Regions from separate parts of the Paenibacillus sp. JDR-2 genome, predicted to be linked through region 1. Evidence: predicted binding sites of a transcription regulator. Region 1 holds the regulator's gene; each other region holds the start of a gene.
What was found. The regulator LexA, encoded in region 1, represses DNA repair genes until DNA is damaged. The targets are predictions, from matches to a motif close to CGAACATATGTTCG.
Positions count from the first base shown of each region.

Region 2: uvrB (excinuclease ABC subunit UvrB) is a predicted target of LexA. The motif match lies at 1,996-2,009, and genes of this name have one in related genera.
Region 3: recA (recombinase RecA) is a predicted target of LexA. The motif match lies at 1,587-1,600, and genes of this name have one in related genera.

Region 1 is NC_012914.1:3,037,729-3,041,011, reverse strand. It holds gene PJDR2_RS13310 (hypothetical protein) at 1-498, opposite strand, end outside; gene PJDR2_RS13305 (DUF896 domain-containing protein) at 577-765, opposite strand; gene PJDR2_RS13300 (LysM peptidoglycan-binding domain-containing protein) at 917-1,279, opposite strand; gene lexA (transcriptional repressor LexA) at 1,449-2,069, shown strand; gene PJDR2_RS32460 (PspC domain-containing protein) at 2,186-2,395, shown strand; gene glnA (type I glutamate--ammonia ligase) at 2,438-3,283, opposite strand, start outside.
Region 2 is NC_012914.1:6,563,574-6,566,856, forward strand. It holds gene uvrB (excinuclease ABC subunit UvrB) at 1-1,867, opposite strand, end outside; gene PJDR2_RS28835 (PDZ domain-containing protein) at 2,100-3,283, opposite strand, start outside.
Region 3 is NC_012914.1:3,856,719-3,860,001, forward strand. It holds gene PJDR2_RS17040 (regulatory protein RecX) at 1-341, opposite strand, end outside; gene recA (recombinase RecA) at 462-1,517, opposite strand; gene PJDR2_RS17050 (competence/damage-inducible protein A) at 1,804-3,054, opposite strand; gene pgsA (CDP-diacylglycerol--glycerol-3-phosphate 3-phosphatidyltransferase) at 3,147-3,283, opposite strand, start outside.

The sequences.
Region 1 (3,283 bases):
AAAAGGCAAATTGTGTGTTTTGGCGAAATCCTGCAGTCTGCTGCTGATCTCATCCGTAGGATAACGGTTGAGAAGCCGCGAGAATACCCAGTTTGCGCCTTTTTGCTGCATGATAACTACAGCACCGCTCTGAACGCTGATGCCTTTAATGTTGGATACATGCAGCTGCTTGTCCCCCGTCATTTTACGGGTTTGGATATAATCCTTGCCGATTGAAATGTAAGGACGGCGCAAGAAGAAAATAAGCGCCAGGAAAATGTAGCAGCCGATCGTTACCCAGAACATAGACGAAGGTTCAAAGGATGGATCCGTCGTAACGAAAACCGTATACATACTGATCAACAAAATGAGCACAATCGGGAATATGTAGTTGCGACCGGTAAAACGGTCTACCTTGGGTGCTGATGAAGTGCCAATCTGCGATGCTCCGTGCTTTTTACGCGCTTTGTTAATTTGGTTCGTATTTTTGCGCACTTTGCGCTCCCACGTGCGTGACAAGCTTATTCCTCCTATTGTATATTGCAGGCGCCGTTCATGGAACGACGCCAACGCTAGTTATATAGTTGTAAAACCTAATTAATGAGCAACATCGTTTGGATCGCCGTCTACAATCTCAATTGAATCCAACTGCTGGCGGAAATTCCTTTTGAAATTCTCCAAATATTTCTGACGCAATACGGCACGTTCCGCAATTTCCTCTTCAGTCAAACCTACCGTTTTATTTTTACGGGATAATTCATTAATTCGCGCGATGACTTCTTCCACTGCCTTCACCTCATTTGCTTATTACTCATCCTTCTTACCTATTTTGACTTTTAACGCGAGCAATTGTCAAGGCAATGATGGAAGAATGATAAAAGGACAGGTAATTTCGAACATCCTGTGTCCGAATTACCTGTCCTTTCGATTATTTAGACTATTGAGGAATAATTAATACCTGTCCTGGCCGAAGCTCTACCGAGCTTAATTGGTTACGTTCCTTAATCTTGTATATGTACTGTCTAATGTCCTTGGAACCCTCAGTAAAACGATCTGCAATTCCCCACAACGTATCCCCCGCCGTAACAATTACCGTCTGCTCATTAGCTGCAGCCTCTTGAATATGATTGGACGATGCATTTGTACGCATCATGAGGAAGCTGGTAAAAAGAAGAATGAACACTGCAGCACAAACAATAAGTTTAAAAGCATGACGCTGAATTTGTTGACCCCGCAGTATGAACGATTTAGCGGCTTCTTCCTTATGGATACTTTTATAAAAAGACGGATTCATGATCATTATTATCGCTCCCCGAACGTTTGTTCTGTTTTCTTATGCCCCAAGAATAACACGAACAAATGTTTGCAGTCAATAAAAAATGCGAACTTTTGTTTTTAAGAACTTATGTTTGTACGAACTCCGGTTCTATGCTATAATTTTCTTCAAATATTATATTGGAGTGATTCACGTGTCTAAGATTTCGAACCGCCAACAGTCGATTCTTGAATTTATTAAGAATGAGGTTCGGGACAAAGGATATCCGCCATCTGTTCGCGAAATCGGCGAAGCGGTTGGCCTGGCGTCAAGCTCCACCGTTCACGGCCATCTGGATCGGCTAGAGAAGAAAGGCCTGATCAGACGAGATCCAACGAAACCTCGGGCGATCGAAATTTTGGATCAAGACGGTGTTGACGGCATTATCCTCCCCGCTGTGGCTCAAGTGCCAATCGTCGGCAAAGTAACGGCAGGCGTGCCGATTACGGCGACTGAGAATATTGAAGAGTACTTCCCGTTATCCGCACATTTCGTAGGCGACGATGAAGTATTCATCCTGAATGTCATGGGCGACAGCATGATTGAAGCCGGCATACATAACGGCGACTATGTTATTGTCCGCCAGCAGCAGACCGCCAACAACGGCGATATCGTAGTAGCCATGACGGAAGATGACGAAGCGACGGTTAAGACCTTCTACAAAGAGAAGGATCATATCCGCCTCCAGCCTGAGAACTCTACAATGGAGCCGATCCGTTTGAACAATGTGACCATTCTTGGTAAAGTAGTTGGCTTGTTCCGTGACTTCCACTAATCTTTTTAGCATAAAAGAGGCTGTTCCCCCTAATCCGATTTCAAATTCGGTTAGGGAGAACAGCCTCTTTTTATTTTCCTGATTATGGTATTATCATATGACTTAATCTTTTTGTCATGAGGTGGTTAAGAGTGAAGAAGAAATTAACGAGATCCTTATTCGATAAATCCATATCCGGAGTTTGCGGTGGAATTGCCGAATACTTCAATCTTTCCTCCTTGTTTGTAAGACTGCTGTTCCTCCTCTTTATCCCCTGCAATCTTATCGTGTACATCATTCTTGCGAACGTTATTCCCGCCAGCCCGCCATCGTTGATTAGGAGATAGAAAAAAATCCCCGGACGCTTAGAGCGCCAAGGGATTTCCTTCCTAGTACAGCGTCAGATACTGATCGCGTTCCCATTGATGAACTTGTGTTTTGTACATGTCCCATTCAATTTCTTTCAGCTCATAGAAGTGAGCCAGAGCGTGTTCGCCCAGTGCATCGCAGATAACGTCGCTGCGTAGCATTTCGTCGAGCGCTTCCTTCAGATCGGAAGGAAGGCTTGGCACGCCGGATTCCAAACGCTCTTCTTCCGTCATGATGTAGATGTTGCGATCTACAGGCGCCGGAAGCGCCGTTTTGTTCTTGATGCCGTCAAGGCCGGCTTTCAGCATTACGGCAAGAGCCAAATAAGGGTTAGCTGCCGGATCCGGGTTTCGAACCTCGATACGCGTGCTAAGACCACGGGATGCCGGGATACGGATCATTGGCGAACGGTTGCTCGCCGACCAAGCTACGTAGCAAGGTGCTTCATAACCTGGAACCATTCGTTTGTACGAGTTGATTGTAGGGTTCGTAATAGCCGCCATCGCACGAGCATGCTCGAGAATACCCGCCATGTAGTAACGTGCGGTTTGGCTAAGACCCAAACGATCCTTCTCTTCATAGAATACGTTAGTGCTGCCTTGGAAGAGCGATTGGTGACAGTGCATACCCGAACCGTTTACCCCAAATAGCGGTTTCGGCATGAAGGTAGCATGGAGGCCATGCTGTCTAGCAATCGTCTTAACAACAAGCTTAAACGTTTGAATTTGGTCTGCGGCTTTGATCGCATCCGCGTATTTAAAGTCGATTTCGTGCTGACCTGGAGCAACTTCATGGTGGGAAGCTTCAATCTCGAAGCCCATCTCTTCCAGCGTCAGTACGATTTCACGGCGGCAGTTCTCGCCCAT
Region 2 (3,283 bases), 3.5 Mb from region 1:
TCTCGGAGCCTACGCCAGTCAGATATTCCGACTTCTCCTCGGCCACTTTCGTTGCCTTTATATCATCATGCACTTTCTTGCGGATCGTCTGCGGCGTAATCCCATGCTCTTCGTTATAAGCAATCTGGATGGCCCGGCGGCGCTCCGTCTCCTTAAGTGCCTTATCCATGGAATCGGTAATCTTATCCCCGTACATGATAACTCGGCCATCACTATTACGCGCAGCCCTGCCAATCGTCTGAATCAGAGAGCGTTCGGAACGAAGGAAGCCTTCTTTGTCCGCATCCAGTATGGAGACAAGCGATACCTCCGGTAAATCGAGACCTTCCCTTAGCAGGTTAATACCCACCAGCACATGGAACGTACCAAGGCGCAAATCCCGAAGAATCGCAATCCGTTCCAGTGTCTTGATATCAGAGTGCAGATAACGCACTTTAATGCCAATCTCTTTGAAATAATCCGTGAGATCCTCGGCCATCTTCTTCGTCAGCGTGGTGACAAGGACACGTTCATCCTTGGCTATCCGGTCTCGAATCTCGACTAGCAAATCATCGATTTGCCCTTTCGTCGGACGCACCTCAATAATCGGATCAAGCAGGCCTGTCGGACGGATAATCTGCTCAACCATCGTTGGACAGTGTTCCAGCTCATAAGGTCCAGGTGTCGCCGACACATAGATTTGCTGTTTGGATTTCCCCTCGAATTCCTCGAAGCGCAGCGGACGGTTATCGAGCGCGGACGGCAGACGGAAGCCGTGGTTCACGAGCATTTCCTTCCGCGCGCGGTCACCGTTGTACATAGCCCTAATCTGCGGCAGGGTAACGTGTGATTCGTCAATGACGATCAGCATATCGTCCGGAAAATAATCCATCAGGGTATACGGCGTTGCCCCGCGTTCCCGGAAGGTCAGCGGCCCCGAATAGTTCTCGATGCCAGAGCAGAAGCCCATCTCCGCCATCATCTCAAGGTCATAACGGGTACGCTGCTCCAGCCGTTGCGCCTCCAGCAGCTTACCTTCTTCCCGCAGCTCCGCAAGACGTTCCTCCAGCTCTCGCTCAATATTGCCAAGCGCAACCTTCATCGTTTCTTCATGGGTAACGAAGTGAGATGCCGGGAATATAGCAACATGATCGCGTTCGCTTACGATCTCGCCAGTAAGCACGTCGATTTCCGTAATCCGTTCAATCTCATCGCCAAACAACTCGACCCGGATCGCCCGTTCATTATTGGCCACCGGGAAAATCTCTACTATATCACCGCGTACGCGGAACGTACCACGGATAAAGTTAATGTCATTGCGCTGGTACTGAATATCCACAAGCTTATGAAGAATCGTATCTCGGGACTTCTCCATGCCTACCCGCAGCGACAGGACCAGACTGCCGTACTCGGAAGGCGAACCGAGGCCGTAAATACAGGATACGCTCGCTACGATAATGACGTCCCTGCGTTCGAACAATGAACTGGTCGCGGAGTGGCGCAGCTTGTCGATCTCATCATTAATGCTGGAATCCTTCTCAATGTAGGTGTCTGTAGACGGAATATAAGCCTCAGGCTGAAAATAGTCATAATAGCTGACAAAATAACTTACCGCATTGTCCGGAAAAAACTCCTTAAACTCGCTGCACAGTTGTGCCGCGAGCGTCTTGTTATGCGCAATGACCAGCGTTGGCCGGTTAAGCTCCGCTATCGTGTTGGCAATCGTATACGTCTTGCCCGTACCTGTCGCACCAAGCAGAGTCTGTTTGGCTTCTCCGTTATTCACGCCTTCAACAAGTTTCCTGATAGCTCCCGGCTGATCGCCCTGCGGCGTGTAGTCGGACTTTAATTGGAATAATTGCTCTGATATCTCATTCACTTGCGTCATCCACCCCGTTTCCCTTACTCATCAATCATTATAGTCAATATATATAAGCGTAAACGGCTTCTCCCTTCCTGGAACTTTGAAGAAGCAGCAACCGTCTCGCTTCGAAATCGTTAAGCATACAGCATATCCGAATGTGTGTTCCCCTCTATTATAGACGTCCGGAGAGGCTGATGCAAACATAAAATCAAAGGGCTTTCCCTAAGCAGCCGCCCAGGAAAAGCCCCGTTTCTATTTAAACATTCAAAGTACCCGGACGCTCTTCGTCTTCCGTATAAACGCGGCCGCTGCGCTTTGCCGTCCTTGCGCGGCGCAAAAGATCCATCAGCGTGGCTGGTTCTGCCGAAGCATAATAGGTCGCCCGCTCATCAGGAGATAAGATAACCCCGAGCTGATGATGCTCCCCTTCATAACGGGCCCGCTGAACAAACTTGATCTCGCCTTCTCTGTTCAGCACCTCCAGCTTGTACATCGCCGAGTTGTTCTGCAGCGCCTCATGAAGATCTTCTTTCGTGTACACCCTGGCGCCATTCACCTTCGAAATAATCTCGCCGGCATACAGCTTCATCGCCTCAGCCGGCGTACCCGGCACGATACCCAGAATACGCAAGCCGCGCTGATCATTCACGTACAGCGGGCTTTGCGTGGACTCCACCGCACGGCTGCGCCAGATGATCGCTTCGTGCAGCAGCAGCGAACATAAGGCAGCTACCGGCAGCAGAGCCGGCTGCCACCAAGCGAGAAGCGCCGCGCCGGTCAGCAGCAGGCTGTACCACATGAGCCCTTTTGCCGCATGTCGCGCTTTGGCCTCAGGCAGCATCGCGCGCGTCATCTCGCTGAAACCGATAATCATCGGCAAAGCCACAACCGTCCAGCCTTGCGTCCAGTCGCCGCCGAATAAAGGCGTCCAAGGCAGATCAACAACCGATGTTCCTCCGGCTGCCGGTACAAGAAGCAGCATCGGAACCGGCCAGAAGCCCTGCAGCATATAGCCTCCCACAAGCTTCCCCCGCTTCCCTTCCAGGAAGAGCGGAGTTGCAAGCTTGTTCCCCTGTCTCCTGACAAGGAAAGCTTCTACCAGATGGAGCAGCGCTACCAATACGAAAACCCCCGGCATATCGAGTCCGGCTAGCGAATTCGCCGCGTCTCCAAGCCATCCGTCACTATTTTCGAGCGAAGTAAAACCAACGATCCATTGCAGAAGCGCCAGTGCTCCCGCTCCGTAGGCAAAGCACAGATAGCGGATTCGGAACAAAAGCAGCACAACCGCCGAACCCCATAGCCATAAGACAGCGTCGCCGGTTAAGGTTATGCCGATAAAGGCGCCGGCAACGGAGGCAAGCACCCCGGCTGCAAGCCCGGCCAGCATCGCTTTGGCCACCAATCGCGGCCAGATGTGCAGCCTTACGGCAAACATCC
Region 3 (3,283 bases), 820 kb from region 1:
TCTTCATCATCAACAATATGCTCCGATTCTAAACGTTCAAGCGCATATGCAATTGACTCCGGCTCTAACTCCCTGCGTGCCAAATATTGCTCAATTTGTTTGCGTGTCCTCGCTTTGAAACCCAAATAGTAAATAGCGAGCGCATAAGCCCTGTAACGTCCATCTTCCTCCGTTATCTCAGCAATTTCCTCCGTTGTGAGCGAATTGCCCTTCAATAAACGGTGCTTAATTAATAAATCCTCGTGTACCGAGAATAACGGCTTTTCCAAGCCATCCGTGTAGATGTTGTAACGCTTTCGTTCCTTGCGGTCCTGCTCGACCGCTGAAATCTCGATAATCATTCAGGACTCACTCCGTTCGTTATGGCAAAAAAGGAGCAGGGCCGCCCTCGAAGGGACGGCTCTGCTCCTTACCTTTTTACTCATTCACAGCACGGATTCGCAGCTGCGAAAGTTGAATTATTAATCGTCAAGCTCCGACTCATCAAAATCATCGTCATCGTCTTTCGAGAAGTCTGCTTGTTGCGCGGAAGCGGACAAGTTGCTTTGTTCGCGGATTTGTTTCTCGATAACGGCAGCCACCTCCGGATGATCCTTCAGGAACTGCTTGGCATTCTCGCGGCCTTGACCAAGACGGTCGCCATTGTAGGAGAACCAAGCTCCGCTCTTCTGAACGATATCCATCTCTACGCCAATATCTACGAGGCTGCCTTCTCTCGAAATGCCTTCGCCGTACATGATATCAATCTCCGCTTGCTTGAACGGAGGAGCTACTTTGTTCTTCACGACTTTAATCCGCGTACGGTTACCAACCATATCGTTGCCTTGCTTGATCGTCTCAATCCGGCGTACTTCCAAACGCACGCTGGAATAGAACTTCAATGCACGGCCGCCAGGCGTAGTCTCCGGGTTACCGAACATGACGCCGACTTTCTCGCGCAATTGGTTAATAAAGATGGCGATTGTCTTCGACTTGCTGATCGCGCCACCCAGCTTACGCAGAGCTTGCGACATCAGGCGTGCCTGTAGACCAACATGGGAATCCCCCATATCGCCTTCGATCTCTGCTTTCGGTACAAGTGCTGCTACCGAGTCGATAACGATAATATCAACCGCGCCGCTGCGTACAAGCGCTTCTGCGATCTCAAGCGCCTGTTCGCCAGTATCCGGCTGCGACAACAGCAGCTCATCGATATTTACGCCCAACTTGCTCGCGTACAATGGATCAAGCGCATGCTCCGCATCGATAAATGCAGCTTGTCCGCCGATCCGTTGTACTTCTGCAATAGCGTGAAGCGCAACGGTTGTTTTACCGGAAGATTCCGGTCCATAACATTCAATAATACGGCCTCTTGGCAAACCGCCGATTCCAAGAGCAATATCTAAAGCAATTGAACCGCTTGGTACGGTTTCAACTTGCATATGTGTGGATTCCCCTAATTTCATGATGGAGCCTTTACCAAATTGCTTCTCAATTTGACGTAAAGCCATCTCCAAAGCAGCACGACGATCCGACAAGCTACTCACATCCTTCGTTATTTATAATTGTATGATACCTTTTTTCTGATCAATTGCCAAGCTTTTTTTCGAACATACATTCGTCTTTTTATTTCCACGCCCTTTCCAGACGCATGGCGAAACGGCTTTTGCCAACTTGGACAGCAATGCGCGATTCGTCATGAATCTAAAAAATGGACATAAAAAAACCGCAGCAAAGTAATCTTCGCCACGGTTCTTCCGCATGAGACCAATTATAGCGGAAATGGTACAAACAGGCAAGTATTTTTCGGGTTAATCCGACAAATTATTGTTCGCGCAGCTTCAGCCACAATTGGTATAAGGCCGCCTTTACCGCGCGAATCCGGATAATGGCACGTGTACCGGAGAAATGACCGGTAAATACCGATGTCGCCTTCCCTCTCTCCGCTACCGCATAATAGACAAGACCAACAGGCTTGCCTTCCGCCTGTGCCGGACCGGCTACTCCCGTCAAGGAAACGCCAAAATCGGAATCTCCGATCTGCATGGCGCGTTCGGCCATCATCGCCGCCGTCGACTCGCTGATCGCTCCCGGCGCCCCGTCTCCTTCAAGCTGGGCCATCGGAATGCCAAGCAGCTTATGCTTCATCTCGTTCGTATAAGTAACAACGCCGCCGGAATATTCGCCGCTGCTGCCGGGAATGCCGGTAATAAGCTCTGCAAGCAAGCCGCCACTGATGCTTTCGGCAGTCGAAAGCTTTCTTCTCGATGTTCGAAGCAGCTGCACAACCTGTTCTTCCAGAGTAATCTCGTCCTGCGCGAATAAGTGCTCGCCCACCCGTTGCTTGATCGCATCGACGGTTTGATCCAGCTTGACTGCTGCATCGGTTTCGTTCGCCGCTTTGGTCGATACTCGAATGGCGACCTCGCCTTCCTTCGCATAAGGCGCAATAGTAGGATCCGATTGCGCTTCGATCAGATCAATCAGCTTGGCTTCAAGCGTCGATTCTCCGATCCCGGCAAACATAAGCAATCTCGAATAGAGCGGTTCTTCCGCTCCCAGAATAGACCTCAGCCATTCCGACGCCGGCCCCTCCATCATCGGCTTCATCTCGCGCGGAGGTCCAGGCAGCAGCAAATAATGCGTCCCGTCTTCGGACAGACCGTTGCCGACGGCAAGACCGGCTTCATTATCAATCGGAGCGCTTCCGTCAATCATCAGCGCTTGTCTGCGGTTGCTCTCTACCATATGGATGCCGCGGGAGCTGAACATCTGCTCGATTTTATCCATGGACGGCTGATGGAGGGAAAGGCTGCGGTTTAGATAGGCCGCGAGAACATCCTTCGTCAGATCATCCTGTGTAGGACCAAGCCCGCCGGTAAATACAAGCAGGTCGGCACGCTGGCGGGCAATCTCGACGGCTTGGCGGATCCGGTTCGGATTATCGCCGACAACCGTCTGGAAGTAAACATCAATGCCAAGCGATGCAAGCTTTCCGGACAAGAATTGTGCGTTTGTATTGACGATTTGACCGAGCAAAAGCTCGGTACCCACTGCGATAATTTCAGCTTTCATACGATTTCCCCCTTCGAATCCTGCAGCATTAGGAAGCAAAAGCACCTCTCCGCGAATGGAAAGATGCTTTATTGTTACTTATATGATCCTGATTATTGCACAGGAATCAAATGTTTGTTTTTGAAGAAATAGTCGAATCCGGAATATACCGTAATAATAACGGCAATCCAGCTTACGATATCGTCAAACGGAAAATCGATAAACGTAAACGGGAAGTTGTTGAGCAGAA